Regions from separate parts of the Antribacter sp. NEAU-D49 genome, predicted to be linked through region 3. Evidence: predicted binding sites of a transcription regulator. Region 3 holds the regulator's gene; each other region holds the start of a gene.
The links. The regulator LexA, encoded in region 3, represses DNA repair genes until DNA is damaged. The targets are predictions, from matches to a motif close to TCGAACANNTGTTCGA.
Positions count from the first base shown of each region.

Region 1: the regulator LexA is predicted to act here: its motif matches at 3,594-3,609, upstream of AC060K_RS08455 (HNH endonuclease signature motif containing protein).
Region 2: the regulator LexA is predicted to act here: its motif matches at 4,091-4,106, upstream of ruvA (Holliday junction branch migration protein RuvA).
Region 4: the regulator LexA is predicted to act here: its motif matches at 4,515-4,530, upstream of AC060K_RS03050 (HNH endonuclease signature motif containing protein).

Region 1 covers NZ_JBXTSN010000008.1:47,877-55,254, reverse strand. Annotated here, with positions in the region: gene AC060K_RS08475 (hypothetical protein) at 78-578, opposite strand; gene AC060K_RS08470 (DUF2306 domain-containing protein) at 667-1,299, opposite strand; gene AC060K_RS08465 (response regulator transcription factor) at 1,370-2,044, opposite strand; gene AC060K_RS08460 (sensor histidine kinase) at 2,041-3,261, opposite strand; gene AC060K_RS08455 (HNH endonuclease signature motif containing protein) at 3,666-5,285, shown strand; gene AC060K_RS08450 (hypothetical protein) at 5,481-5,645, opposite strand; gene AC060K_RS08445 (M15 family metallopeptidase) at 6,102-6,575, shown strand; gene AC060K_RS08440 (ABC transporter permease) at 6,628-7,378, opposite strand, start outside.
Region 2 covers NZ_JBXTSN010000001.1:100,704-108,081, reverse strand. Annotated here, with positions in the region: gene secD (protein translocase subunit SecD) at 1-1,663, opposite strand, end outside; gene yajC (preprotein translocase subunit YajC) at 1,789-2,250, opposite strand; gene ruvB (Holliday junction branch migration DNA helicase RuvB) at 2,319-3,428, opposite strand; gene ruvA (Holliday junction branch migration protein RuvA) at 3,451-4,071, opposite strand; gene ruvC (crossover junction endodeoxyribonuclease RuvC) at 4,178-4,744, opposite strand; gene AC060K_RS00450 (YebC/PmpR family DNA-binding transcriptional regulator) at 4,817-5,575, opposite strand; gene pdxT (pyridoxal 5'-phosphate synthase glutaminase subunit PdxT) at 5,585-6,229, opposite strand; gene AC060K_RS00440 (hypothetical protein) at 6,275-6,766, opposite strand; gene AC060K_RS00435 (hypothetical protein) at 6,763-7,338, opposite strand; gene AC060K_RS00430 (LPXTG cell wall anchor domain-containing protein) at 7,331-7,378, opposite strand, start outside.
Region 3 covers NZ_JBXTSN010000003.1:107,305-114,682, forward strand. Annotated here, with positions in the region: gene AC060K_RS03840 (hypothetical protein) at 1-2,292, opposite strand, end outside; gene AC060K_RS03845 (DUF5302 domain-containing protein) at 2,456-2,698, opposite strand; gene nrdR (transcriptional regulator NrdR) at 2,820-3,320, opposite strand; gene AC060K_RS03855 (LysM peptidoglycan-binding domain-containing protein) at 3,448-3,978, opposite strand; gene lexA (transcriptional repressor LexA) at 4,234-5,034, shown strand; gene AC060K_RS03865 (L-lactate dehydrogenase) at 5,093-6,073, opposite strand; gene AC060K_RS03870 (ATP-dependent DNA helicase) at 6,122-7,378, opposite strand, start outside.
Region 4 covers NZ_JBXTSN010000002.1:283,561-290,938, reverse strand. Annotated here, with positions in the region: gene AC060K_RS03075 (hypothetical protein) at 1-614, opposite strand, end outside; gene AC060K_RS03070 (ABC transporter ATP-binding protein) at 584-1,429, opposite strand; gene AC060K_RS03065 (DNA recombination protein RmuC) at 1,608-3,137, shown strand; gene AC060K_RS03060 (hypothetical protein) at 3,154-3,597, opposite strand; gene AC060K_RS03055 (TetR/AcrR family transcriptional regulator) at 3,694-4,254, shown strand; gene AC060K_RS03050 (HNH endonuclease signature motif containing protein) at 4,730-6,367, shown strand; gene AC060K_RS03045 (4-hydroxy-3-methylbut-2-enyl diphosphate reductase) at 6,452-7,378, opposite strand, start outside.

The DNA of each region.
Region 1 (7,378 bases), on a different contig from region 3:
GTTGCGGTGGGCGTGTTTCTTGGCGCTTGGCACACTATTTACTCTGAAGGGTTCGACTCCGGTCAGGACAGGGGTCCTCAGAAGGTGTGCTGGCCGCTGGGCCAGACCGTCGGCAGCCCGCCGTCCGGGGCCGGCTCCACGACGCCGTCGTACGGCGTGAGCGTGCGTACCACGTCGAAATGCGGGTCGTCCTCGACCAGGAGGATCACCTCGTCCTCGGTGTCCAGCGGGTCCCCCGAGGGGTACGTCTCGTTGCCGGCGTGGCAGGTGCGCGGCGTCGAGACGACCGTGAGCTCCTCCCCCGCCTCGACGTCGGCCATGTCTCCCTGGATGACCTCGTCGACCTCGACCACCCAGCGGTTGGCACGGACCCCCCAGAGGCGCTCGGTGCCGTCGTCGCGCACCACGCTGGCCCGGACCACCACCGTCGCACCCTCCGCGGCCTCGTCCGGCGTGTTGTAGACGGCCCAGTCGACACAGGTGGTCCCGGAGTCCAGACTGCAGCCGCCGAGCGTCAGTACCGTCCCCGCGAGGGCAGGCAGGGTCGCTGCCGCCCACTGTCCGCTGCGCCGTCGCATGGGCAGATCGTCCTCGGATCCGTGCGACACCTCAAGACTCCATGCGCGTTTCACCGGCGTGTCGCAGTATGAAATTTTGCGACATGGGTCAATGGCGCCGTCGGATGACCCACTCCGCCACCAGCACGTTGATCGCCCAGCCCCCGCCCATCACGAACGTGTTGGCAACCGGGTCGAGGCTCGTGGCGCCCGTCGTCAGCGCCACCGTGATACCGAGCACGCCCTGGGTCCCGGCGCCCATCGCGAGGGCGTAGGCCCGCATCATCCATGCCGGGTGGCTGACGAAGTCCTTCCGCACGGCAGCCAGGACGCCGAGGATGACGAACACCGCCATAGCCACACCCACCACGTACCGCATGGCGTTGACGACCTCCAGGCCGTCCGGCAGGTCGTAGGCCGCGGTCATCCAGAGGCCGCTGAGCGCGACGGCGAAACCCGCCGGCGCGAGGACCCGGCCCGCCCTGCGGTGCCAGGACCGCCGCCGCAGGGCGGGTGCGAACTGCAGCGCACCGCCCACGCCGTAGATCACGGCGGCCACGATGTGCACGACGACGGGCAGCGGGTCACCGACGAAGCGCGCGTTCTCCGGGGTGACGGCCGGGCTCGAGGCGAGGTCGCCGAGGCGGACCGCTCCCCCGAGCATCGGGATCACGGTGAGCAGGAGCAGCCCGGCGGGAACGAGCCACTCGCGGCGGGAGGTGCTGGCTGTGGTGGTGGTCATGACAGGAGCCTCGCGCGGCGGACCGTGGCGGGGCATCGGCCTATGGGCCGGTCCCCGGCGGCCGAAAGTACTAGCCGCGCCGCAGCCGGCCCGTGTCGTACGCCCAGAGCGCTATCTCCACCCGGTTCCGCACCCCGAGCTTGGTCATCAGGCGTGCCACGTGCGACTTCACGGTGCTGAGCGTGATGAAGAGCTCCTGCGCGATCTCCGTGTTGGTTCGCCCGCGCGCGACGGCCAGCAGGACCTCCTCCTCGCGCCGGGTCAGCGGTTCGAGGGGTTGCTCGGGGGGCTGTCCGCGCCCGGGCGCCCCGGGGGCGCCGTCGGCGAAGGCTCGCAGCAGGCGTGAGGTGACGCTGGGGGCGATCAGGGCGTCGCCCGCAGCCGCGGCGTGGACCGCCTGGGTGAGCAGCGCCGCCCCGGCGTCCTTGAGGAGAAACCCGCGCGCACCGGCGCGCAGCGCCGCGTACACGTACTCGTCCAGGTCGAACGTGGTGATGACGACGACGGCGAGCGGGTCGACGACGTCCGGTCCCGCCAGGCGGCGCGTCACCTCCAGCCCGTCGAGGCCGGGCATCCGCACGTCGAGGAGGCACACATCGGGCCGGAGCCTGCGGGCGAGCTCCACCGCCTCCAGGCCGTCAGCTGCCTGCGCCACGACCTCGATACCCTCCTGCGCGTCGAGGATCATCGCGAGCCCGGTCCGGACGATCTCCTGGTCGTCCGCGACCAGCACGGTCACCGTCACGTGTGGCCTACCCGGGGCAGGACAGCCTCGACCAGCCAGCCGCGGCCGTGCGGGCGAGGCTCAGCCGGATCGGCCTGGGTGGAAGCCGAGGCGGGGCCGGCCGCGAAGGTGCCACCCAGGAGGGAGACGCGCTCCCGCATCCCAGCCAGCCCGAGGCCCTCGCGGGCCTGGTGCGGAGGCGCGGTACCGTCGTCGGACACCCTCAGGCGGATGTGGGGGCCGTCCGCGGTCACGCCCACGACCACCCTTGTGGCGTCTCTCGCATGCCGCCTCGCGTTCGTGACCGACTCCTGGGCGAGGCGGTACACGGCCGCCCCGACGGCGGCAGGGAGGTCGTCGAGGCCGTCGGCGACCTGGACGTCGACCTGCGGCGGCGGCCCGCCCGCGAGCGACGCGAGCTGAGCGATCGAGGGGCCGGGCGCGAGCAGGTCGGCTCCGGCGGGTGCGTCGGTGCGGGCGGAGCCTTTAGGCTCGCCGGACTCACCGGGCGTTGCGAGCTCGTCGGCCCGCAAGATGCGCACCATCGTGCGCATCTCGGCCAGGGCCTGGGTGGCGGCGTCCTCGATGACGTGGAGCGCCTCGGTCGCGGCCTCCGGCCGCGTGGCGGACGCAGCCAGACCGGCCTGCGCCCGGACGGCCACGGCGGACATGTGGTGCCCGACGACGTCGTGCAGGTCCCGGGCGATGCGCTCCCGCTCGGCGAGCCTCGCCTGGGCGAGCTCCCGCGACCGGAGGCCCGTGCGGAACCGGGCGGCTGTCCCCGCCGAGCAGACCGCGGCGACGACGACGAGCCCGCCGACGGCGTCGGCCGGGCTGGTGAGGCCCGCCGCAGCGGTGAGGCCGAAGTTGCCGAGCAGGACCGCGCTGCCCAGGACGACCTCCCGGCCGCTTCCCCACCGGTAGAGGGCGTAGGGCAGCATGAGCATGAAGACGGTGGTGTACAGGTCGCCGTCCCGGCCCATGATCACGGACACCACGCCCGATGCTGTGAAGGCGATCGCGACGGTCCGGAGGGGATGCGTGCGACGCCAGAGAAGGAGCGGCGCGAGCAGCACGACCGTCACGACCTCGAGCCAGCGCCACGACGCGCCCGGGCGGAGCACCCCCTCGAGCACGGCGGCAGCTGGGAGCCCGCAGACCAGGACCCAGTCGCGCCAGACCCTGGAGGGTGCGCCCGGGGGACGCGGCTCGTCCCAGAGGGACCGGAGGGCGGACACGGGCTCATGCTAGGCCGCTCCCGTGACACGGGGACCGGCCGAAAGGAGGAGATCCGGCGGGGTCTCGATGGGGGCCGGGCCTCGACGGACTCCGGGCCCGCCGGGAATGGCGCTCGTGACTCGGGTTCGTGACTCGGGTTCGTGGCTCGTGGCTCGTGGCTCGTGGCAGGTGGCGTCGCTCGCCGGCGGGTTGCGCCTGCGGCGCTTGGCACACTTTTATTACCCCGACCACAAGTCCGACTGTCGCTCGTGATGGTGGTGTGCGGGTGGGAGGTCGACCACAGGTCGTGGTTTCGGGGTCTTGTGCACAGATTGGCTGGTCAGCGGGCCGTCAGAACGCTTGTTCGATAGGATGGGGAGGGTCAGGAACGGCCGGATCATGCGGGTTTCGAGGGGGTGTGGGGATGGTGATCGGAGCGATCGGTACGCGGCCCTCCGCGCCCGCCGCGGTGCCCTCGGGCGTCACCGCCATGCCCTCGGGCGTCGTCGGCGGGCACGCCACGGTGCCCCGTGCGACGCCCGCACCCGCGGGCCTGTCCTCTGCCGGGCCTGTCGCTGGGCGTTCGTTGGAGGTCGTGCTCGCGGAGCTGGAAGCGGTCGCGGATGAGTTGGTCGCGGTGGCAGGGCCCGCCGGGCTGGACGCCCTGGAGGTGGCGGGCGGGTTGGTGGTCGCGCGGCTGGTCGAGGCGGGGACCCGGGTCCGGGCCGTGACGAGCCGGTTGGACGCGTTGCGCCTGTCGTTCCTGCCCCGGGTCGAGGCCGACGGGCGGTGGGGCACCGGGTCGGGGGCCGGGGCGAGGTCGTTCGCGACCTGGCACGCGACCACCGCGAACCTGAGCGTGGCGACCGCCCGCCGGGAGGTGCGTGCCGCCCGGGTCCTGGACCAGGACCTGCCCGCCACGAGGGCCGCTGCCCTGGCCGGGACCCTCGGCCCCGACCACCTGACCATCCTGGTCAACGGGGCCCCCACCAGCCCGGCCCGCAAGGCGGCACTGGCAGCCCCCCTGCCCGGCACCGGGCCCGTGCCCGGCCCCGACGGCCCCTTCGGCCCGGACGGTCCGGCGGACGGCCCCGACGACCCGGCGGGCGGTCCGGGCGCGGACGGCGTGGAGGCGGTCTCGGGTGAGGTGTTCCTCCTGGCCCAGGCCCGCGCGTACCGGCCCGCGCAGTTCCGGCGGCTGGTGGCCCGGTTCGCGACCGTGACCGACCCGGACGCGGACGAACGCGGCTACACCACCGCCAAGGACCGTGAGCACCTGGAGCTGTCCAAGACGTTCGGCGGGTACCACCTGAGCGGGTTCCTGACCGACGAGCACGGCCTGACCCTGACAACAGCCCTGAACTCCGTCATGGGACCCCCGGCCCCCGGCACCGGCCGCACCACGACCCAGCGACGCGCCCAAGCCCTGGCAGACCTGGCCCGCATCGTCCTGGACAACGGCCACACCGGCACCGGCGCCGCAGTACGCCCCCACCTGACCGTCACCGTCTCCTGGACCGAGCTCACCACCCTGGCCACCCGCACCGGCAACACCCTCACCACAACCACACCAACCACAACCGGGACCGCCGCCACCCCGGGCGGGCTCACTGCGGGCGGGCTCACCCCCACGGGCGGGGCGGTGTTCACCGAGACCGGCACCCCCGTCCCCCCAGCCCTGCTCGCCAAGATCGCCTGCGACAGTCAGGTCACCCGGGTCGTGTTCGGCCCCGAGTCACAGGTCCTGGACGTGGGCCGCACCCGCAGAACCATCACCGGCGAGCTCCGCCGCGCCGTCATCGCCCGCGACCGGCACTGCACCTGGCCCGGCTGTGACGAACCACCCTCCCGCTGCGAAGTCCACCACGCCACCCACCACTGGGCCGCCGGCGGCCACACCAGCGTCCCCAACAGCGCCCTGCTCTGCTGGCACCACCACAACCACGTCGACACCAACCACATCACCATGACCCACCACAACGGCACCTGGAACTTCACCGACCATCACGGCAAACCCATCACCGAGCCCCGACCCTGGCAATGACTGGCGACGACTGGCGATAGCCGGTGATGACGGGCCCCGCGCTGCCGTCGGTCCCCGGCAACCCCTCCGTCAGCTCCGGCTCGGAGGCGGCATCGGCTGGGTGCGGGCGTCCTCGAGGGAGTCGCCGGACACCCGGACCGAGGCGTGCGAGTGTGCCGTGCTGTACCCGTACACGCCTCCGGGTGATCCGGCGGCTCAGCCGGCGCGACGGGCAGCCCGCTCGATGGCGAGCTCCAGGAGGGCCGCCGTCGCTCTGCGCTTGCGGTCCACGGGGTCGACGGTCAGCTCGTCGCCGGGGTTCCCGCGCGGCTCGGCCGGAGTCGCGGCGGCCGTCGCGGCGTACGCAGAGTGGTTCTCCATGTCGTCCTCCTGCTGACGGGGCGCTCGGGGTGGGCACCTCGTTGTCTCATGGTGCGATGCCGTCGTTTCCCCGGTGTTGCCGCCGTGGGACACGGACGTGACCGCTTCCCGGAGCAGGCAATCCGCGGACGCCCTGCGACGACCGCGTACCGCGCCTATCCAGGTCAGACTGACCGGGTGCCCGCCACCCGCCCCGCAAGACTCACCACTGTCCTCGCCACAGCGCTCGTCGCGACGGTGACGTGCGTCGGCTGTACGACGCCACAGAGCGGCACCGCCCCGTCCAGCGCCCCGCCGAGCAGCCCGAGCAGCCCGAGCAGCCCGGACAACCCGAGCCGCCCCGCGACGCCCGCGCCGGCGCCGCCCTCAAGCCCTCCACCGGCTCCCGCACCGTCACCTACCGCACCTGCTTTCGAGGCGACCGTCTCCACCCTGCCGCCCGAGGTGATCGACCGGATGACCGGGGTGTCCTGGCGGGAGGGCTGCCCCGTCCCGCTGGGCGACCTCCGGTACCTCACGCTCACGCACCACACGTTCGACGGCGGGACGGCGCAGGGCGAGCTAGTGGTCCATGCCGACGTCGCGGAAGGGCTGGTCGGGGTCTTCCGCGAGCTGTTCGAGGCCGGCTACCCCCTCCGGTCGGCGCGCCTGGTCGACGACTTCGGGGGGGGCGACGACGCCTCGATGGCCGCGGACAACACGTCGGCGTTCAACTGCCGCCCCGTAGCGGGCACCGGCCGGTGGAGCGAGCACGCGTACGGCCGGGCGATCGACGTCAACCCTGTGGAGAACCCGTGGGTCCGGGGCGACGCGGTGGAACCGCCGGCGGGGCGTCCCTTCGTGGGACGCCCCGCCGAACCGGGAGTGATCCTGCCCGGCGACCCCGTCGTGCAGGCCTTCGAGGCTGCCGGCTGGCACTGGGGCGGGTAGTGGGACTCGCCCCTGGACTACCAGCACTTCTCGACGACGGGCAGGTGAGCCGTCAGCCCTCCGCGGCCAGCGCCTTGCGCCAGGTGATCCTGCCGCCGGTCTGCAGCAGCGCACCCCGGTAGGCCCGCTCGCAGAGCAGCACCGCGCCCACCGTGAACAGCGCCATGACCACCAGCGACACTACGGGCTCCCACCACATCGCCTCGCCGGCGAGGACCCGGATCGGCATCGACACGATGGACGCGAGCGGCACGTACGACAGCACGACCTCCAGCACGCCGCTCGCGGAGAACGTCGCGACGTAGATGCCGATCAGGAGGAACGTGATCGGACCGGTCGTGTTCTGGAGGTCCTCCGTGCGGGAGGCGAGCGCGCCCGCCACGGCGAACAGGGCCGCGACGGCGATGAAGCCGACCGTGAAGAACGCGACGAACCAGATCAGCGTCGCCGAGATGGACGGCAGCATCGTGGAGAGGTCGGTGAACGAGACCCCGATCAGGCCCACCGCGGCGAACAAGAGGTTCTGCGCGAGGGCGATGACCGAGCTGCCGAGGATCTTGCCGGCGAGCACGTGGCGCAGGGGCACGGCTGTCGCGATGATCTCCGCGAGCCGTGACTGCTTCTCCTCGATGACGCTGCCCGCGATCATCACGCCGGACCCGAGCGTGCCCAGGTAGAACAGGAAGGCCAGGATGAAGCCCGCGAGGAACACCACCTGCGGGTCGATCGCGTTGCCGTCGAGGCGCTCCGTCTCCAGGGTGGCCCCCGCGGACAGCTCGGCGATCGTGGTCCCGGCGTCGGCC
Region 2 (7,378 bases), on a different contig from region 3:
ACCGGGTACCGGCGACCTGGAGGCGGTCGGGCGAGAGGCCCGACGCCGGGTGGCCGTCGCGGAAGAACTTCACCTTGGAGATGAGCTCCATCACGGGGTGCGTGAACCAGAACACGACCATGACGTCGATGATCGTGGTGAGACCCAGCGTGAACGCGAAGCCCTGCACACCGCCGACCGTCATGTAGTACAGGATCACGGCGGAGAGCAGGTTCACGCCCTTGGCCGCCAGGACGGTGCGGCGGGCGCGGTCCCAGCCGCGCTCCACGGCGACGCGCAGCGTACGGCCGTCACGCAGCTCGTCACGGATGCGTTCGAAGTACACGATGAACGAGTCCGCCGTGAAACCGATGGCCACGATCAGACCCGCGACACCCGGCAGGGACAGGCGGTAGCCCATGCCCCACGAGAGCAGCGCGATGGCGGCGTAGGTCATGACACCGGCGACCACGAGGGACGACACGGTCAGCAGGCCCAGCGTGCGGTACTGGAACATCGAGTACACCACGACCAGCAGCAGGCCGATGAGGCCGGCGAAGAGGCCGCGCTGCAGCTGCTCCGAACCCAGCGTCGCCGAGATCTGCTCCTGACTCTGCACCTCGAACGTGAGCGGCAGCGAGCCGAAGCTCAGCTGGTTGGCCAGCGTCGCGGCGCTCTCCTGCGTGAACGAGCCCGAGATCTCCGCGCGGCCGTCGTTGATGATGACGCCCGGCGACAGCGACGGCGCGGACACGACCAGGCCGTCGAGCGTGATCGCGAACTGGTTGCGCGGGCTCTCGAGCCCCTGCAGGCGGGTGGTCGTCTCGGCGAACTGCTCGGTGCCCTCGCCGTTGAACTGCAGGTTCACGGCCCACTCGTTCGTGACCACGCCGTTGGCGCCCGTCTTCAGGCCCGAGCTCGCGTTCGTCAGGTCGGTCCCGTCCACCTCGACGGGGCCCAGGATGTACTTCAGCGTGCCGTCCTGGGAGCACGTGACGAGCACCTTGGCGGGGTCGTCACCGCCGCCGCCCTTGAGGTTCTCGGGGTCGGTGCAGTCGAGAGCGGTGAACTGCTCCTGCACGGAGGGCGTGATCTGCGCGAGGTCGCTGGGGTCCGTCGCCGTGACGGGCTCCTCCTCGGCCGGGGCGCTGGCCTCCGCGGACGGGCTGGCCTCCGCCGAGGGCGCGGCGCTCGCGTCGGGGGCCGGGCTCGCGACGGCAGCGTCGGGAGCCGGGGCCGCGCTCGCGTCGGCGGACGGGGCTGCGCTGGGGTCGGCCGACGGGCTGGCCGACGGCTCCGGTGCCGCCATGCCCACGTCGTACGTCAGCACGGGCCGGAACTTCATCTGCGCGGCCTTGCTGATGAGCGCGATCGTGTCGTCGTCCACCTCGCCGGGGATGCCGACGACGATGTTCTCGCCGCCCTGGCTCGCGATCTCCGACTCGGAGACGCCCGAGGAGTCGATGCGCTGGCGGATCACGTTGATCGCCTCGTCCAGGGCCTCCGCGGTCACCTCCGAGCCGTCGGTCGTGACGGGCTTCAGGATGACCTGGGTACCGCCCTGGAGGTCGAGCGCGAGGCCGGGGGCCAGGCTTGCGCCGTCAGGATTCTCGCTCGAGCGTGGGTCGAGCTGCACGCCGGCAAGGAGCGCGCCGAAGGGCAGCAGGATCGTCAGGACCGTCATGAGGACGATCGTGCGAACCGGCCGCGAGCGCCGGGTAGGAGTCGCCAACTTCTGTCTCTTCTCGTGTGCGCGCCGCGAGCGGCGCGGGTTCGGCACCGGCCGGGTGGCCCCGGCCGGTGCGGTCGTCACTTGCCGTCGGTGTCGCCGTCCCGGCGCGCCTTGGGGTCCCGAGGTGCGTCGTCGAGGCCGGACAGGTCGTCCGGGACGTCGATCACGTCGGGGGCGATGCTACTTGCCGTTCCCGGCTTGTCTGTGACGGAACCGTCATCTGTGGTGGTGCCGTCCTCGTCGTCGGCGTCCGTGTCGTCCTCGGCGGGCGTGGCGTAGCGCGCCGGACGCTCGTTGACGGCGGCCAGGACCCACTCCGTCCGGGCACCGGACTCGGACTCGACGGTGACGATCTCGGTCTCGGCGTCGACGCTCACGACCCGGCCGACCATGCCGGACGCCGTCATGATCTCCTTGCCCGGCTCGAGGCTCGCACGGAACGTCTGCGCGGCACGCTGCTGCTTGCGCGTGCGCGAGGACATGAAGAACATCGCTGCGGCGAGCAGCACGATGAGGATGAGGAATGTCGGGTCGCCCACGGTGGCAGATCCTGTTCGGTCGGGAGTGGGAACCACCACAGTCTAGGTCGGTCCGGGGGTGCTGTGGGTCATTCCTCGAAGAGCGTGACCCCTGCGGGTGCGCGGAACGGTCCGGACGACGCCGGGTTCGCTGTCCCGGGCGCCCCGGCGGGCGGGGTGAGGCCCAGGTGGGCCCAGGCCGCGGGGGTGGCGACGCGGCCTCGGGGGGTGCGTCCCACAAGGCCCTCGCGGACGAGGTAGGGCTCGGCCACGGTCTCGACGGTCTCGGGCTCCTCGCCCACCGTGACGGCGAGCGTGGTGAGGCCTACGGGCCCTCCGCCGAACCGGGTGCAGAGCGCTTTGAGCACCGCGCGGTCGAGCCGGTCGAGGCCGATGGGGTCCACCTCGTACACCTCGAGGGCCGCGCGGGCGGCCCGCAGGTCGAGCACGCCGTCGCCACGCACCTGCGCCCAGTCGCGCACGCGACGTAGCAGGCGGTTGGCGATGCGGGGGGTGCCTCGCGACCGGCCGGCGATCTCGTGGGCGGCGGTGTGCTGCAGCTCGACGCCGAGCAGGCCGGCGGAGCGGAGGATGACGCGCTCGAGCTCCTCGGCGGAGTAGAAGTCGAGGTGCCCGGTGAAGCCGAACCGGTCGCGCAGGGGCGCGGGCAGCAGGCCCGCCCGCGTGGTGGCCCCCACCACGGTGAACGGGGGCAGGGCCAGCGGGATCGCGGAGGCCCCGGCGCCCTTGCCGACCACCACGTCGACGCGGAAGTCCTCCATGGCCACGTACAGGAGCTCCTCGGCGGGGCGCGCGAGACGGTGGATCTCGTCGATGAACAGCACCTCGCCCTCCTCCAGCGAGGACAGCACGGCCGCGAGGTCGCCGGCGTGCTGGATGGCGGGGCCGCTCGTGACGCGCAGCGAGGTGCCGAGCTCGGACGAGATGATCATGGCGAGGGTGGTCTTGCCGAGCCCGGGCGGGCCCGACAGCAGCACGTGGTCGGGCGGGTTCCCTCGGGCGAGCGCCGCCTGGAGCACCAGGGAGAGCTGGTCGCGCACCACGCGCTGGCCCACGAACTCGTCGAGCCGCTTGGGCCGGAGCGCCGCCTCGGCGGCACGCTCCACGTCGTCGGCCGACGAGTTGACGATCCGGCCGGTGCCGACGCTCTCGTCGCCGAACCCGCTCGAAGAACCCACCTCAGCGCCTTCTCGGCCTCGCTCAACCACGGCGGCCTCCCAGCGTCCGGAGCGCGTCGCGCAGGGTCACAGCAACGTCCGCCTCGGCCACCACGTCGGTACCCGCCTCGGCGAGCACCTTCGCGACGGCGTCCTCGGCCGCCTTGGCCTGCCAGCCGAGGCCGGTCAGCGCCTCGACCACCTGAGCGGTCCGGTCGTCGGCGACGGGCGCGGCCGGGGCGTGCGAGCCGCCGTCGGGCAGCGGGGCTCCCAGGCGGTCGCCGAGCTCGAGGACGATGCGCTGGGCACCCTTCTTGCCGATGCCGGGCACGCGCATCAGCGCGGCCAGGTCCTCCCCCGCCACCGCGCGCCGCAGCGCGTCAGGCGTGTGGACCGCGAGCATCGCGAGAGCGAGGCGCGGGCCGACGCCGCTGACCGACTGGACCGCCTCGAAGACGTCGCGCTCGTCGGCGTCACCAAAGCCGTACAGCGTCATGGAGTCCTCGCGCACCACGAGGGAGGTGGCCACCCGGGCCTGCTCCCCCACGCGCAGCGCCGCCAGCGTGGTGGGCGTGGCGTGGACCAGGTAGCCGACGCCGCCCACCTCCACGACCGCGCGGTCCAGCCCCACGTGCTGCACCGTCCCCGTGAGCGAGGCGATCACCGGCGCCCCCCTTCCTCGATCGAACGTCCGTGCGATCCTAACAACGCGGGCCGACGCCGGAGCGCACGCGGGTGCCCCGGCGTGCCGCAGCCGGTGGCCGGGTCTCTCAGCGCCGCGGGCGCTGCTTGGCCGCGTGCTCCGCGGCCGCCCAAGCACGCTGGGCGGAGGTCAGCTCGTGGCGGTCGCCGCCCTGCAGCGCACCGGCGGGCCGCCACAGGTGGCACACCGCGAGGGCCAGGGCATCGGCCGCGTCGGCGGGCCTGGGCAGCTCGGCCAGGCCGAGGATGCGCGCGACCATGCGCTGCACCTGCTCCTTGTCGGCCCGGCCGGAGCCGGTGACCGCCGCCTTGACCTCGCTGGGCGTGTGCAGCGCCACGGGGACGCCGCGCCGGGCCGCCGCGAGCATGGCCAGGCCCGCCACCTGGGCGGTGCCCGTCACGGTGGCGACGTTGTGCTGGGCGAACACGCGCTCCACGGCCACGACGTCGGGGACGTGCTCGTCCATCCAGGCGTCCAGCCTCTCGGCGAGGTGAAGCAGCCGGAGGTCCACCGACAGATCCGTCGAGGACCGGATGACACCCACGGCCACCATCGACGCGCGACGGCCGGGGAGGGAGTCCACCACGCCGACGCCGCACCTGGTCAGGCCAGGATCCACCCCGAGGACGCGCACGCCCTCACCCTCTCACGGGTGAGGGCGTGCACCGGCGCCACGCGCCGGGGACGCTCGGGGCGCCGGGGAGGTTCAGTCCTCCTCGAGGGCCGCCATGACCTCGTCGGACGCGTCGAAGTTGGCGTAGACGTTCTGCACGTCGTCGCTGTCCTCGAGGGCGTCGATCAGGCGCATGATCTTGCGGGCGCCCTCCACGTCGAGCTCGACCTGCATGGACGGGTGGAACACCACGTCGGCGGAGTCGTAGTCGATCCCCGCGTCCTGCAGCGCCGTGCGCACCGGCACCAGGTCGGTGGCCTCGCTCAGGACCTCGAAGCTCTCGCCGAGGTCGGTGATCTCCTCCGCGCCCGCGTCGAGCGCCGCGAGCATGACGTCGTCCTCGCCCACGCCCTCCGTCTTGGGCACGACGATGAGGCCCTTGCGGGAGAACAGGTACGAGACCGAGCCCGGGTCAGCGAGGTTGCCGCCGTTGCGGGAGAACGCGAGGCGCACCTCGGAGGCGGCCCGGTTCTTGTTGTCGGTGAGGCACTCGACCAGGAGGGCGACACCGTTGGGGCCGTAGCCCTCGTACATGATCGTCTGGTAGTCCGCGCCACCGGCCTCGGCGCCGGAGCCGCGCTTGACCGCGCGGTCGATGTTGTCGTTCGGGACCGACGACTTCTTCGCCTTCTGGACCGCGTCGAACAGCGTCGGGTTGCCGGCCAGGTCACCGCCACCGGTGCGCGCGGCAACCTCGATGTTCTTGATCAGCTTCGCGAAGAGCTTGCCACGCTTGGCGTCGATCGCGGCCTTCTTGTGCTTGGTCGTGGCCCACTTTGAGTGCCCTGACATGACCCTGAGTCAATCCCTTCGCGATGCTTCGATGATCTGGACGAACCGCCCGTGCACACGCGCGTCACCGGTGATCTCCGGGTGGAAGGCGGTGGCGAGCAGCGATCCCTGTCGTGCTGCGACGATCCTACCGGCGGCCGCCACCGGACGGCCCTGGATGTCGGTCGCGGGGATGCGGGCGAGGACCTCGACGTCCGGCCCGGCCTCCTCGATCCAGGGCGCCCGGATGAAGGCGGCACGGACCGGACCGCCACCGGGCTGGTCCGAGATCCCGGCCATCTCCAGGTCGGTCTCGAACGAGTCGACCTGCCGGCCGAACGCGTTCCGGCGCACCACGACGTCCATGCCGCCCACGGTCCGCTGCCCGTCGATCCCGTCGAGGATGCGGTCGGCGAGCAGGATCATCCCCGCGCACGACCCGTACACCGGCAGCCCGGCCTTCACCGCGGTGCGCAGCGGCTCGTCCAGCCCGAAGATGTGCAGCAGCTTGTCGATGGTGGTGGACTCCCCGCCGGGGAGGACCAGGCCGTCCACCGCCTCGAGCTCAGCGAGGCGCCGCACGGGCACGGCGCGTGCGCCGACGGCCTCCAGGGCCGCGAGATGCTCACGGACGTCGCCCTGCAGGGCGAGGACTCCGACGGTAGGTGCGGTCACGACCGTCCATCTTACGGCCCACCGCGGACCCCCTGCGGCGGGCGCTCACGGGTTGCACTCGAGCGTCAGGCCGAGCGGGATCACGGAGACGCCGCCACGGACGGTGCGGGTCGACGTCGGCCCCGTCCACGTGGTCCCGGGCAGGAACGGCGTCACGACGATCGTGTACGTCCCGCCCAGCAGGCTGCCGAGCACCTGCGTGATGAGCCCCTGGTTGATCACCACCGACCGCGTGGTCCCGTTGTCGGTGACGGCGACCGGCTGCCCGTTGAACGTCGCCCGGTAGTCGAGCACCGCCGGGGACGTCACCTCGGGCCAGGTCACCGCCGCGGTCTCGAAGAGCTGGCCGTCCGTGTCGGTGCAGGTGGTGGCCGGCGCCTGGATGGTCCACGCGCTCACCGTCGCGGTGTCGGTCACCGAGTCGGACCACCACGCGTGGGCCGGGGGCGCGGCCCGCAGCCCGGTCACGGCGAGCAGCCCCACGCCGAACGCGGCCAGGCTCGCCAGCGCGGCGCGGGCGGTCTCCCGGCGCCTCACGGTGCCACCTGGGTCGCCGCGACCACGACGGTCACCGTCGCCGACTGGCCCTGGAACGAGCTCGGGGCGGTGGGCAGCACGCGCACCTGGACGCACACCGCCTGGCGGCCTGTGGTCACGCCCTGGGCGACGGGCTGCAGGACGGTGGTGGGCGGCGTCGTCGTCCCGCCCGTGCACGTCGTCCCCGCGTCGGTGGCGCCGTACCGCAGGACGACCTCGACCGCGTCCGGGCGCGACGTCGTCGCGGTGACCGAGTACGCGAACGCCGCCCGCGCGGTGCTGCCGTTGCCGACGGTGAAGGCCTGCGCCTGCTGGCTGCCCGGCACCGCGTTCGTCAGGTCGAGCTGGTCGAGGTTGTACGTGCCTCCCGGGCCGATCACGTACTGGCCTGTGGCCCCGAGCACGAGGTCCAGGCGCCCGGCGACCGCCTCGGGCGGCTGCGCCGAGCCGGACGCCGCCCACCAGGCCCAGGCCACGCCACCGCCGGCACAGGCCGCCAGGAGGACGGCGAGCGCGACGAGAGCCGCGCGGCGCGCACGGCGGGCGAGCGAGGCGATGGTGCGCTCAGCCACGGCGCCTCCGCACAAGGATCAGGGCCCCGGCAACCACGGC
Region 3 (7,378 bases):
GGCAAGGACGAGAGCCAGCGCCGTGGGCGCCGCCCACTGGCCGGAGTACCCGGTCTCGGGCAGGGGGCCCGACGCCGCCACGACGCGGGGCCGGTCGGCCGGCGGCGCCTGCGGGCCGTCACCAGCGGGCCGCGGCTGCTCGCCGCCGGGTGGCGCGCCTGGTCCCGGACCCTGAGGCGGGTCGGTCGGTGCAGGGCCGGGCGGGTCGGTCGGCTGAGGATCCGGCGGGTCGCTGGGCCCGGGATCGGGCGTCTGGGCGACGGGCGCTCCGCCGAGCCAGGCCATGCTCTCGACCGGTTCCGCGAACGTGCCGACCGCGTCGCCCGTCTGGGCGGCGAGAGGCACGCGGACCGCGTCGTGCGCCGACGCCCGTACGGTCGTCGGCAGCGTCGGGTGCTCCGTGGCGAACTGATCCGCCGGCATCGGGTCCCGCGGTGTGTCCGGAAGCGTGATGCCCCCGGCGATGTCGAGCCAGTACTCCATCTCGCCGTGCGTCCACTCGTACCGGAACAGCGGCGTGCTCATCTGCTCCAGATAGGTGTCGAAGATGTCCTGCGGGTCCCACGCCGTGCGCGCAGGCCATCGCGACACGTCTCCGGAGCCGATCACGTCGTGGAAGGCACCGGGCCGTTCGGCGTCACGCTCCTTCAGCCACTGCGCGGCCACCCGCGAGGTGTAGACGCGACGGAGGTCTGCGTACTCCGGTCCGGTGCTGACCGCCTCTTCGAGCAGCGGGGCGAACGTGTCGGCGATCCGCTGGGTGTTGCGGTCCACGATGTCCTGAGGCGCGCCGGCGCACAGGTCCTCCCCCGGCGGCCGCCAGTCGATCTCGAACGGCTCGTACTTCGCCGCGAGCGGTGCGTCGAGGATGTAGAGCTGGTCGCCGTCCTCACGGACCGTGGCGGGCTTGGGCTCGACCCACATCCGGTACGACCCGTGACAGATCAGACCTTCCTCCGTGCGCTCCATCCCGTCCCAGAACGCCCGCCCGTGGTCCGTCTCCGGGTCCATGTAGCGGTTCTGCGTCTCCTTGAAGCGCAGGTCCGCCTCGAGCAGGACCCGCCCGGCGTCGGTGGTGGCGAGCTCCTCGTCGATGATGGTCTCCGGCGTGTCCGGGTTGAGGTTGACCCAGAACTGGCTCGGGTCCAGCGCCAGCCAGGTGAACAGCGCGTCGGAGGAGAGGTCGAGCGCTGCCTCACCCCCGAACGACGGCTCCGCCTCACCCTCGTCGGGAAGCTCGGCGGCCGAGAACGCGTACCCGAAGTCCTTGGTCTGCGGGTCGTCGGCGACGTACCGCAGCTCCAGCGACGTCCAGTCGATGCCCCCGGGTCGCTGAGGACCGAAACCCTGCCGCCGGTGGTCCCGCGCGAAGTCCTCCGCCAGGCGCCTGGCCTCGCGCGCCTCCGCCGCTGTCCGGCCGGAACGGGTGGCCACGTCCTTCGCCGCGCCGCCCGTCGGCCGCTTCGGGTCCGGGTTCATCGACTTGTTGTCCGGGTCCTTCGGCGGGTTCTTCAGCACCGCCGCGGACTCCAGCACGACGTACTGGACGCCGTAGGCCTTCATCAGACTGATCTGGCCCGGGAGCGGAGCCTGGCTGAAGACGTAGTACACCTTCCAGCCCTTGCCCGAGCTCATGAGGGCCTTGTCCGCCTGGAGCTGCTCGAGCTTGAGGGGCGAGCCGCCCGACTTCAGCTCGAACGCAAGCTTCTTGGCCCGGTTCACCGAGTCGTAGCGGCGCTCGGTGCCGAGCTTCTCCTCGTCCCAGAGCTTGGTGTCCTCGCACATCCAGTCCGGTCCGCCGAGCTTGAGCTTGCGGCCGACGTTGCGGTGGAACCCGTCGCCACGGGCGTCGTTCGACATGTTCGGGATGTAGGTGTTGCGCCACCTCTCCCAGTCCCAGTCGCCCTCGTACACCTTCCACCGGCGGAGCATGTGCTCCTCGGTGCCCGGAGTGAACAGCTTGTAGTCGCCTTCGAGCGCGTCGAGCTCCGCCTGCGTGGGCGGTTCCCTGTCACGCAGCGACTCGGCAACGTTCTGGTACTCGTAGTCGGGGATCTTCTGGCTGACGGGGAAGTCCTTGTGGCCGGGCAGCTCGTGGTCCTCCGCGATGCCCTCGATCCCGTCGATCAGCTCCGTGCACAGCACGTCGAAGCGCGGCGCACCCTGGACGTCGTCGCCAGGTATGAGCACAACCGAGGCCGTGAGGACCAGGCAGGCCACGAGCCACGCCGGCCAGCGGCCCCTGCTCAACCGCCTCAGCGCGCGTCCCGAGTCCTCGGCTGTGCTGTCCATAGCGGGCCCCCTCGACCACCGGCGGAGCAAACCCCTACAGGTTCACCCAAATGCCACATCCAGGTCAAGGATTCACCCATATGGATGCTTTACACCCGCCAGCAGGGAAGCCAGAGGCCGCCGACCCGGCTTTCACCAGGTCGGCGGCCTCTGTACCGAAGGCTCAGCCGGACTTGCGGCGGAACATCTTCTGCACCGGTCCGGCGGTCTCGGACGCGTGCACGGAGCCCGTGTTCGCATCGCCGTCGGACGTGCGGTGGCTCGCCGCGTTCTTGCGGTCCAGCGCCGCCTTGAACTTGGCCTTCATGTCCTCGCTCGGCGTGGTGGGGCGACCTTCCGCGGCCGCGTCCTCGGCAGCCGTACCGGCCGCCCTCTCCTCGCCGGCAGCTCCGTCGACTGACGTCATGCCGAACACCTCCTCAACTCGGGGGGTCCCTCGGCGCGGGCCCGTCCGCTGACCAGCGTGCCCCACGGGACGCGCCCGCGCCAACGAATATCCGCAGGCACCCAGCGCCATGATCCGCGACTCAGGCGGTTCCCGCCGGCACGTCGTCCGTCGCAGCGGGCTCACCGGTGCGAGCCTCCCGCTCCGCCCGGAGCGACGTGATCGCGCTCTCGAAGTCTTCCAGCGAGTCGAACGCCTGGTACACGCTCGCGAACCTCAGGTAGGCCACGACGTCGAGCTCGCGCAGCGGCCCCAGGATCGCCAGCCCGATCTCGTACGCGTCGATCTCGGCACTGCCGTTGCTGCGCAGCGTCTCCTCGACCCGCTGGGCGAGCAGGGCGAGGTCGTCCTCGCTCACCGGCCGCCCCTGGCAGGCTTTGCGCACCCCGGCCATGATCTTGTCGCGGCTGAAGGGCTCCGTCGCCCCGGAGCGCTTGACCACGGACAGGCTGGCGGTCTCGATGGTGGTGAACCGGCGGTTGCAGCTGGGGCACTGGCGACGTCGGCGGATGGACGCGCCGTCGTCCGCGGTCCGCGAGTCCACCACGCGCGAGTCCGCATGGCGGCAGAACGGACAGTGCATCGCTTCACTCCTGCGGGGTCGGGTCATCGACCGGGTGCACCCCGGTCGCGCCTTGACCGTAAGCGGGCAAACCACCCCCGTGCAACATCGACGCAACATATCGGCTGGTCGCCCGCCACCGTGTGACTCATTCCACCGGCAGGAGGAGCACCTGACCGACGCGGAGCGTGGCGTCGTCCAGGTCGTTGAGGTCCTGGATCCGCGCGACCGCCGAGCGGACATCCTCGCCGGGAGCGGTGAGCGCGGCGGCGTAGTCCCAGAGCGACTCGCCCGGCTGGACGGCGTGCACCTGAACCTCGACGCCAGGTTCCGCGGAGCTGGCCACCGCCGTGGCGCCCCAGGTGGCAGCCGGGGCGAGGAGGAGCGCCGCGAGCAGCACCAGGACCGCACGACCGCGACGGGTCAGCCGCAGGCCGTCGAGCCCGAGCCGGGTCGCGAGCCCTTGCGCAGCCGGCGCGGTCTCGGGAGCCGGAGCCGGCACCGGAGCCGGCGTCGGCACGGGCCGCACAGCGGAGGGCCGCTCACCGGCGCGGTGCACGACCCGAGGCCGCTGCCGCGGGGCCTCCGCGGCCGGCGGGACGAGGTACAGGTGCCGCTCGCCCCGGTGCGGACGCACCTTCGCGGTGCTCCGGGCCGGGCTCATGGTCGTCGCCCCCATGACTTCCTCCATCGTGGATCGAACTGACGTGCGTAGAACGCTTGTTCGTCGAACGCTCGTACCATTGTGTAGCACGACCGACCGCCCGTGTCGAGACACGCTCGAACATTCGTTTGATGGATTGCGGAGCGTGACCTAGAGTGGGAGGCGCAACGAGGTGACATATGTCGGATTGGCGACAGGTGGCACCAGGTAGGCGGCATCACATTCGGTGCGGCGTCACACGGGCGCGGCGCGGGCAGGAGGGGTTCAGTCATGACCGGACGCGACGGCAACGACGGCGGCACGGCCGTGGACGCTGCCCTGAGCAGTGTCGCCACGCTCGACAGGGAGACCCCGGCCGGGGAGGGGCTCGCCGAGGTGCGCGAGCTCGGCGCCGCGGCCGACCGGCTGACGCCGCGCCAGCGGCGTGTGCTCGAGACCATCCAGCACTCTGTCGAGACCCGGGGCTACCCGCCGACGATGCGCGAGATCGGTGAGGCGGTGGGGCTGGCGAGCCCTTCAAGCGTGAAGCACCAGCTCATGGCGCTCGAGCGCAAGGGCTTCCTCCGGCGCGACCCCAACCGCCCGCGGGCGATGGAGGTCGTGGACCCGGGCGGCTCGAACACCTCCGCCGGCACGCCGGCGCCCGCCGAGCAGCACTGGGGCGCAGCCACGGCGAGCGACGACGAGCGGCTGCCGTCGCCGTCGTACGTGCCGCTCGTCGGCCGCATCGCGGCCGGTGGCCCCATCCTGGCCGAGCAGCTGGTCGAGGACGTGTTCCCGCTCCCCCGCCAGCTCGTGGGCGACGGCGAGCTGTTCCTGCTCAAGGTGGCCGGTGACTCCATGATCGACGCCGCGATCTGCGACGGTGACTGGGTGGTGGTGCGCCGCCAGCCGGTGGCCGAGAACGGCGAGGTGGTGGCGGCCATGATCGACGGCGAGGCCACCGTCAAGACGTTCAAGAAGGCGGACGGGCACATCTGGCTGCTGCCCCACAACGCGGCGTACAGCCCCATCCCGGGCGACGACGCGCAGGTGCTGGGCCGGGTCGTGGCGGTCCTGCGCAGCCTCTGAAGGGACGGGAAGCGCCGGGGCGGTGCGACGAACGCACTGCCCCGGCGCCTTCCTCGTCCTACAGCCCGAACCGCTTCTGCACCGCCCGCATGCTCTCCGCCGACGCGCGCAGGCCGGCAAGCTCCTCGTCCGACAGCGGCACCGGAACGTTCTCCGTGACGCCCCGCCGGTCGACGAGCGACGGCACCGAGAGGCACACGTCGCTGATGCCGTAGAAGTCGTCGAGCAGCGACGACACCGGCATCACCCGGTGCTCGTCGTTGAGGACGGCCTCGATGATCCGGGTGGCCGCGAGCCCCACGGCATAGTTGGTGGCGCCCTTCCCGGCGATGATCCGGTAGGCGGAGTCCACGACGTCGCGGTGCACGTCCTCCCGGGCCTGGGCGTCGAGCGGCGACGAGCCCGCGAAGGGCGTCCACTCCAGCAGCGGCACGCCCGCGATCGTGGCCGAGCTCCACAGGGCGATCTCGGAGTCACCGTGCTCCCCCGCGATGTACGCGTGCACGTTGCCCACGGCGACGCCGCACCGCTCGGCGAGCACCACCCGCAGCCGTGAGGAGTCCAGCACCGTCCCGGACCCGAAGAGACGCTCACGGGGCAGCCCCGACATCTTGAGGGCCGCGTAGGTCACCACGTCGACGGGGTTGGTGACCATGACGTAGACGGCGTCGGGTGCCACCTCGACCAGCCCGGGCAGGATCTTGCGCGTGAGCGCGATCGTCGCCTCGGCCAGGTCGAGCCGCGTCTGGCCGGGCTTCTGCTTGGCCCCCGCGGTCACCACCACCACGTCGGCGCCCTCGCACACCGCGACGTCGTCGGACCCGATCACCTCCGCCTGGGGCGTGAACATGAGGCCCTGCCGGAGGTCGAGCACCTCGGCCTCGACCTTGGCCTTGTTGACGTCCATCAGCGCGATGGTCCGGGCCGAGCCGCGTGCGAGCGCCGCGTACGCCAGGGTCGAGCCCACGGCGCCCGCGCCGACGACCGCCAGCTTGGTGGTCCGGCCGGATCCGTGCGTTCCTGGGACGGCTGCGTTCAAGAGGTCCTCCTCGGACAGGTCCGGACGGTTCGCGAGGTCCCGTTCAGGCTAGGTGTCGAGCCGGGTGAGCGCAGCGCGGACCAGGGCCGGGTCGTTCGTGGGCCAGAAGCCGGGCATCGACCGCGTGAGGAACGACGCGTAGCGGGCGGTCGACAGCCGCGGGTCCAGGACGGCGACCACCCCGCGGTCGGCGGTGGTCCGGACGAGCCGTCCCGCGCCCTGCGCCAGGAGCAGCGCGGCGTGCGCCGCCGAGACGGCCATGAAGCCGTTGCCCCCCGCCTGCTCGACGGCCCGCGCGCGGGCGGCCTTGACCGGGTCGTCAGGCCGCGGGAACGGGATGCGGTCGATGAGCACGAGCTGGCACGACGGTCCCGGCACGTCGACGCCCTGCCACAGCGACAACGTCCCGAACAGGCAGGTGGCCGGGTCCTCGGCGAACTCCCGGACGAGCGTGGGGAGCTGGTCGTCGCCCTGGCACAGGATCGGGACGTCGAGCCGCTCACGCATCGCCTCCGCCGCCGCCGTGGCAGCCCGGCGGGAGGAGAAGAGCCCGAGCGTGCGGCCGCCCGCGGCCCCGACGAGCTCGGCGATCTCGTCGAGCTGCGCCTCGGTGGTGGGCTCTCGACCGGGGGCCGGCAGGTGCCGGGCGATGTAGAGGATGCCCTGCCGCGGGTAGTCGAACGGGCTCCCCACGTCCAGGCCCTTCCACCTCGGCGCGTCCGCGGCCGCCTCCCCGTCGCCCAGGGTGGCCCTGCCCAGGCCGAGCGAGCCGGCCACCGGCTCGAACGTGCCGCCGAGCGCCAGGGTGGCCGACGTGAAGACCCCCGTGGACTCCGCCAGCAGGTGCGTCCGGATCAGCCCCGAGACGTGCAGCGGGGCCGCGTGCAGCCGGGTGACACCGTCGGCGAACCCGCCCCACGCGGCGTCCGGGCGCGAGCACCACAGCACGTCGTGGCTCGTGTCCTCGGCCGCCATGCGCTCCGCCGTCTCGAAGAGCGCGAGCATGGCACCCTGGGCCATCTTGAGCCCGGGGTCACCCTGGCTGCCCGACGACGCCCCGCCCGCCTTGCCCGGTCCCGCCGCCTCGGGCTTGAGCCGGGTCAGCACCTCGCGGGCCGCGTCGCGGATGCCGCCCACGGCCGTGTGCAGAGCCTGGGGCAGACCATCGGGGAACCGTTCCGCCGGGGCGGTCACGAGGAGCGTGCCGAGGGCCTGCGCCGCCGCGTCGAGCGCCGTGGTCTCCGCTCCCCCGTGCCGCCGGGCAAGCCGGGAGGCGTGCTCCACCGACGCCATGGAGAGCTCGAC
Region 4 (7,378 bases), on a different contig from region 3:
CTGGTGATCGTGACCGTCGTGGTGCCGTCCCGGCCCCCTCCGAGCCAGGAGATGGTGGGGCCGATCATCACGAGCAGGACCATCGCGAGGATCGCGAGGATCTCGCGGAACCGCCGCGCCTCCAGGAGCGGGGCGAGCACCGTGGTGAGCGCACGCGAACCGAGGACGCAGGTGGTGACGCCGAGGGCGACGCCCAGGAGCACCACCGGCAGCAGCGCAGGCGTGCGCCACCAGGCGACCGTCACACCGAGCCCCGTGAGGACCGTGGCGATGCCCGGTACCGAGATCAGGGCGGCGACCCCCAGGCCGGCGACGAGCGTGCGGCGCGGGATGCCGAACGTGGCGAAGCGGTGCGGGTCGAGCGTGGCGTCGACGCCGAAGAGGAAGACCGGGACCAGCCACCAGCCGAGCGTCGCGAGAGCGCCGCCCAGGGTGACGACCAGTCCGAGGACCTCGGTGTCGTAGGTGCCGGTGGCGATCACCGCGGCGACGAGCAGCCCGACGACGCTCAGTCCGTAGAGGGAGGCGACGACCAGGCCGATCGTCTGCCAGACGCTGCGCCGGAACGTGTTGGCGAGGAGCGTCAGCTTGAGGCGGACGAGGTGCGCAACCACTCGAGTCCCTCCCCCGTCGCCCGGCCGCCGACCATGTCGACGAAGCGGTCCTCGAGGCTCTGGTCTCCCCGCACCTCGTCGACGGTGCCCGCAGCGAGGACCTGTCCGGCGGCGACGACGGCGACGTGGTCGCACATGCGCTGGACGAGGTCCATGACGTGGCTCGACACGACGACGGTGCCGCCGCTCCGGACGTAGTCGGCGAGGATCTCGCGGATGTTGGCCGCGCTGACGGGGTCGACCGCCTCGAACGGCTCGTCGAGCACCAGGGTGGCGGGCGCGTGGATCATCGCACTGGCGAGGGCGATCTTCTTGGTCATGCCGGCCGAGTAGTCCACGACGAACGTGTTGGCGTCCTTCGTGAGGTCGAGCGCCCGCAGGAGGTCCTGCGTCCGGCTCGCGACGGTGTCCCGGTCGAGACCGCGCAGCAGACCGGCGTACGTGATCAGCTGCGTGCCGGTGAGGCGGTCGAAGAGCCGCGCGCCGTCGGGCAGCACGCCCAGCTGGCGCTTGGCCTGGTCGGGCTGCGCCCACAGGTCCGTGCCGTGCACGTGGACCGACCCGTAGTCGGGCCGCAGCAGCCCGGTCGCCATGGACAGCGTGGTGGTCTTGCCCGCGCCGTTGGGGCCGACAAGCCCGTAGAACGAGCCGGACGGCACGTCGAGGCTGATTCCGTGGACAGCGATCTTCTGGCCGAACCGCTTCCACAGGCCGCGCAGGCTCATCGCCGCCGCCGGGTCGGGCGGTGGCGTGGGCGCGCCCTGGGGCGCGAGGTCGCTGGTGCCCGACGGCGGCGGGCCGGCTTGCGCTGTCATGCCGCCAACCTAGCGGGCGCCGCCGACACAGCGGATCGTCCCGGAGGATGAGTTCCCCGCGCCCGCTCCCCCGCCAGGTGGAGGTGTCGCGTTTCTCCTCCAGGCGCTGACCTGGGACTTCGCGGGACGTCCGGGGTTTCTGCGCGGGAGTGTCGGTAGCGCGTGGCAGCCTGTCGCCATGGAGATCCTCGGAACGGTGCTGCTGGCCCTGGGGGCGCTCGTCGTGGGCGGGCTCGTGGGCTGGCTCTGGCACTCCGGACGCACGGCCTCGGTCCTGCGCGCCGCCGAGGTGTCGGCCGCCCGCGCCCGCGCCGAGGCCGACGCCGACCGGCATGCCGCCCAGGTCGAGGTGGTGCGTCTCCAGGCCCAGGTCGAGGCAGCGAACCGCGAGGTGCAGGCCGCTCGGGAGCGAGCCGAGGAGCAGGTGGCCGCCGCGCGCGCCGAGCAGGAGAACGCCGCGCGGCACTTCCAGGCGCTGGCAGGCGAGGCCCTGGCCGCCAACAACAAGCAGTTCCTCGAGCTGGCCGAGGCGCGACTGAAGGCGTCCACGGTGCGCGGCGAGGAGGTGCTCGCCCAGCGCGAGCAAGCAGTCCGAGCACTGGTGGATCCGCTCACCAAGGCCGTGGACCAGGTCCGTACGGAGGTGCTCCAGGCGGAGAAGGCCCGGATCGAGGGGCAGGGCGCCATCGTCGAGCAGATGCGGGCCGTCGCCGAGGCGTCCGCAGAGCTGCGCGTCGGCACGAGCGACCTCGTCACGGCCCTGCGCTCGTCGCAGACGCGCGGGGCGTGGGGCGAGCTGCAGCTGCGGCGCGTGGTCGAGGCTGCCGGGATGCTCAACCGGGTGGACTTCACCGAGCAGGCGCACGCCACCACGGAGGACGGCACGCTGCTCCGGCCCGACATGGTGGTCCACCTCGCGGGCGGCAAGCACGTGGTGGTCGACGCCAAGGTCGCCTTCCTCGGGTACCTCGAGGCGCAGCAGGCCACGGACGAGGGCTACCGCGAGCAGAGGCTCGACGCCCACGTGCGGCACATGAAGAAGCATGTGGACGACCTGGCCTCGAAGAAGTACTGGAACCAGTTCTCCCCCGCGCCGGAGTTCGTCGTCATGTTCGTGCCCGCTGAGGCGTTCCTCTCCGCGGCCGTCGAGCGCGAGCCGGACCTGCTCGAGTACGCGGTGAGCAAGAACGTCATCGTCGCCACCCCCATGACGATGATCGCGCTGCTGCGTACGGTCGCCTACGCCTGGCGCCAGGACGCCCTCGCGGAGAACGCCGCCCAGGTGCTCAAGGTGGGCAAGGAGCTCTACTCGCGACTCGTCACGATGACCTCGCACATCACCAAGACGGGCAGGGCGCTCGAGTCGGCCACCAAGAGCTACAACTCGATGATCGGCTCGCTCGAGCGGAACGTCCTCACCTCGGCCCGGCGCATGATCGAGCTCGACGTCGTGGACGAGAAGGAGCACATCGACGAGGTCCGCGGGATCGAGGAGGTACCTCGGCCCATCACCAAGTCCGAGCTGCTCGCCGCCGAGGAGGGTGGCGTCGTGGCGATCGACCGAGCACTCGACCAGTCCTTCCACCGGAGCGTCCTCGTGCAGGAGCTCGAGGTCACCACCCTGGTCGCCAGCGATCAGCGGGCGCTCGAGGCCGTCGAGAAGGCCCTCCCCGAGGACGGACCCGGCACCTCGCAGGCTGCCGGCTGACGAGCGCGGCCCGGCCTCAGCCCGCTCGTTCCTCCGCGGGCGCGACCGGTTCGCGCTGTCCGTCAGGGCGCCTGCGGTAGGCGCCGACCAGGAGCAGCACGATCGGTGCCACGATGATCAGCCCGTTGGGCGTCCATCCCAGCACCACGGCGTCGACCGCGACCCAGGCCGCCAGTCCCCAGGCGAGGAACGCCGGCGGAGTGAGACCTCGGCGATCGAGCCAGAGGACCAGCAGACCGATCAGGACCAGCTGCGGTCCGAAGCTGTCGATCGTCAGCCAGTAGGCGCTGTTCGCCGGGCTCATGCGGGAGAGGTCCGCGCCCCAGAGCTCCCCGCTGAACCATGCGCCAGCGTGGTGTGCAGCGCCCTCGACGGTCAGCGCGCCGACGGTGTGGGCCGCTCCGTAGAGGGCTATCAGCCCACCGGCCCAGGTGATCAGGGGACGTCTTCGTGTCGGCATCATCAGCTCCTCATTGTTATACGGTTACGTATATTCAACGGTAGCCCGCTTGTACGGAGCCGTATATCCCGCAAGATCGTGAGGCAGGTCACACCTATGGGCGCACTGCGGACCCCGCGCGAGAAGTGGGTCGAGGAGGGCCTACGGGCTCTCGCGGCCGGCGGCGTCGACACCGTGAAGGTCGAGTCGCTGGCGAAGGCCCTCGGGGTGACCAAGGGCGGCTTCTACGGCTACTTCGCCGACCGGGGCGCGCTCCTGGCCGAGATGCTGGACACGTGGGAGCGGGAGTGCGTCGACGACGTCCTCGACCAGGTCGAACGGGCGGGGGGCGACGCCCTGGAGAAGGCTCGGCTCGCCGGGCAGCTGACGTTCTCCAGCGAGCGGCTGTTCCCCATCGACCTGGCCGTCCGCGACTGGGCCCGCCGCGACCCGGCGGTCGCCGAACGGCTCCGCAGGGTGGACGACCGGCGGATGCAGCTGCTCCGCGACGCGATCAGCACCTTCTGCTCCGACCCGGACGAGGTCGAGGCGCGCAGCCTGCTCGCGTTCTGCATGGCGATCGGCACTCACCTCATCGCCGTCGACCACCCCGGTGGGCGCAGCCGTGCCGAGGTGAGCACGCGAGCCAGCGCGCTCCTGCTCGGCCGTTCGTGGTAGCCGGAGCGTCCGGCGAGGCCCGGCGTCACGCGCTCGACGGCGGCCCGGGCCCCGGAGGCCGGCCCGGGGGTGTGGGTGGCCGGGTCTAGCGTGTGGGTGGCCGGGTCTAGCGTGGAGCTCGGGCCGGGCAGGCCGCGATAGGCGACGCCGCCCGGGCAACCGGCGCCCCCTCTGCGCCGCGCCGAGCGAGGGGGCACCCCGGCCTGGAGTTGTCCACAGATTCGCGGTTCGGGTCGCGGTCCAGGGTCCGCTCGATAGAATAGAACTCATGTTCGAGTCGTCGAGTGGTGCGCGGGTAGGGCGGGCCGGAGCCGGCCTGTCGCTCGGTAGCGCCCCCCGTGGCGCCCTCGGTGTGGTGCCGGACGTGTCCTGGGTTCCCAGTCCGGGTGTCGCCAGCGATGTGACCGTCACTGCCTCGCTGCACACCCCGCCGGCGGGTACCGGCGCCCGGCCGACGATTCTTACACCCCTGTCGGTGCTGCCCTCCTCGACCGTGGCCGCTGTGCCGACGGCGGACGCCACGCCAGCAGCCACGGCAGCTTCCGGGTCGGACGACGCGGGGCTGGAGGGGGATGCCAGCCTGTCGGACGACGCGGGCCTGGAAGGGCTGCTCGCGGGAGCGGTGCCCGGTCCGGAGTTGGCGCGTCTGCTGGCCGGGGTCGATCTGGCCGACGCGGGAGACAGCGTCCTGGTCGAGGTTGTCGCCGCGGGTGCCCGGCTGGGGGCGTGGGCCGCGTCGGTGCAGGCCTCCGCGGCCGGTGAGCTCGCTGCGCGGCGGGCGTGGTCCGCCGAGCGGGAGCACCTGGGTGAGGAGCTCGGCCTTGTCGTGGGTCATGCCGGGCACGTAGGCCGCACCCTGGTCGCCCGCGGCCAGGCGCTGGGCGACCTGCCCGAGACCCGTGACGCCCTGCGCGCCGGGGTCCTCGACGTCGCCAAGGTCGACATCCTGGCGTTCGCCGGGGTGTTCGCCCACCCCGCCGCCCGCCGGGAGGCCACCGTCCGGGTCCTGCCCGACGCCCCCCGGCTCGGGCTGCGCGCGCTGCGCCGGCGGATGCTGGCAGAAGCCGTCGCGTCCTGCCCCCAGGCGGTCGAGACGAACCGGAAGGCCGCGACCGAGCAGCGGTACGTGCGCCTGGAACCGGTGGAGAACTCCATGGCCTACCTCACCGCGTACCTGCCCGCCGAGCAGGCCGCAGCCCTCTGGGCCGTCGTCGACGACGCCGCCCACACCATCTCCCGCACCCCCGACGAGGCCCGCACCCTGGCCCAGGCCCGCGCCGACGTCCTGGTCGCCCTGACCACCGGCCGCATCCTGCCCACCAGCAGCAACGACAACGACACGACGACGGTTCGTCCGGCGAGGAATGCGCCCCCGACAGAGCAGGCACCCGCAGCAGCGACAGGTTCGGAGTCGGCGGCGGCCGCGGCGGGCACGGCGCGCACAGCGGACGGGACTACCGGGTCGTGCGCGTCGTGCGGCGCGCAGGTCGGCGGGCGCGGCTACGTGCTGCAGGTCGTACCCACACGCCCCCAGGTGCGGGTCACCGTCGCCGCGAGCACCCTGCTCGGCCTGGACCACGGACCGGCCCACCTGAACGGCTACGGCCCCGTCCCCGCCGACCTGGCCCGCGACCTGGCCCAGGACGCGACCTGGCAACGACTCCTGACCGACCCGGCCACCGGGATCCTGACCGACTACTCCACCACCACCTACACCCCCGGCCCAGCCCTGCGCCGCGCAGTCCAGCACCGCGACCAGACCTGCACCTTCCCCCGCTGCGACCAGCCCGCCGAACACAGCGACCTCGACCACATCGAGCCCTACAACCACCACAGCAAAGCTGCCGGCAGACGACCAGGAACCAGCGGTCAACCAGACACCGACGACCCCGGGCAGACCCGCGCCACCAACCTGCACGCCCTGTGCCGCCGACACCACCGCGCCAAGACACACACCAGCTGGACCGTCACTCGCGACCCCGACACCGGCACCACGACCTGGACCTCACCCACCGGCCGCACTTACACCGGCCCACCCGCCCCGACCGACCCCACCCACCACCACCGGACCGACAGCCACACCCCCACCGACCCCGGCGACCCACCCTTCTGACGACTGCCCCTCCGTCGAAGGACGCGGAAGGCCGCCCCCACCCACCGGCAGGGACGGCCCTCATACAGTCGATCTCGATGAACCTCAGGCGAGCGGAAGCTCCTTGCGCTTCTCGCGACGCGGGCGCGGGTCCACCTCGCCGGCGGCCTTGAGCGCGGGGCGCAGCTCGCGCGGCAGGGAGAACATGAGGTCCTCGGTGGCGGTGCGCACCTCCTGCACGTCGGCGAAGCCGTGCTCGGCGAGCCGCGCGATGACGTCGTTGACGAGGATCTCGGGCACGGAGGCGCCGGAGGTGACACCCACCGTCGTCGCGCCCTCGAACCACTCGTCCTGCATCTCGGTGGCACGGTCCACGCGGTAGGAGGAGCGGGCGCCCGACTGGAGCGCCACCTCCACGAGGCGCACCGAGTTGGAGGAGTTGGCCGAGCCCACGACAATCACGACGTCGCACTCGGGGGCCAGCTTCTTCACCGCGACCTGGCGGTTCTGCGTGGCGTAGCAGATGTCGTCGCTGGGCGGGTCCTGCAGGGACGGGAACTTCTCGCGGAGGCGGCGAACCGTCTCCATGGTCTCGTCCACCGACAGGGTGGTCTGCGAGATCCACACCACCTTGGCGGGGTCGCGGACCACGACCTTGTCCACCTCGTCCGGCGAGTTCACGATCTGCACGTGGTCGGGAGCCTCGCCCGCGGTGCCCTCGACCTCCTCGTGACCGGTGTGGCCGATCAGCAGGATGTCGTAGTCGTCGTCGGCGAACCGGACGGCCTCCTTGTGGACCTTGGTCACGAGGGGGCACGTGGCGTCGATGGTGTCGAGCTTCCGCACTGCGGCGGCGGCCCGGACGGCCGGCGACACGCCGTGCGCCGAGAACACGAGGCGGGCGCCCTCAGGCACCTCGTCGGTCTCGTTGACGAAGATAGCGCCACGGTCGCGGAGGGTCTCGACGACGTGCTTGTTGTGCACGATCTCCTTCCGCACGTACACCGGCGCGCCGTAGTGCTCCAGCGCCTT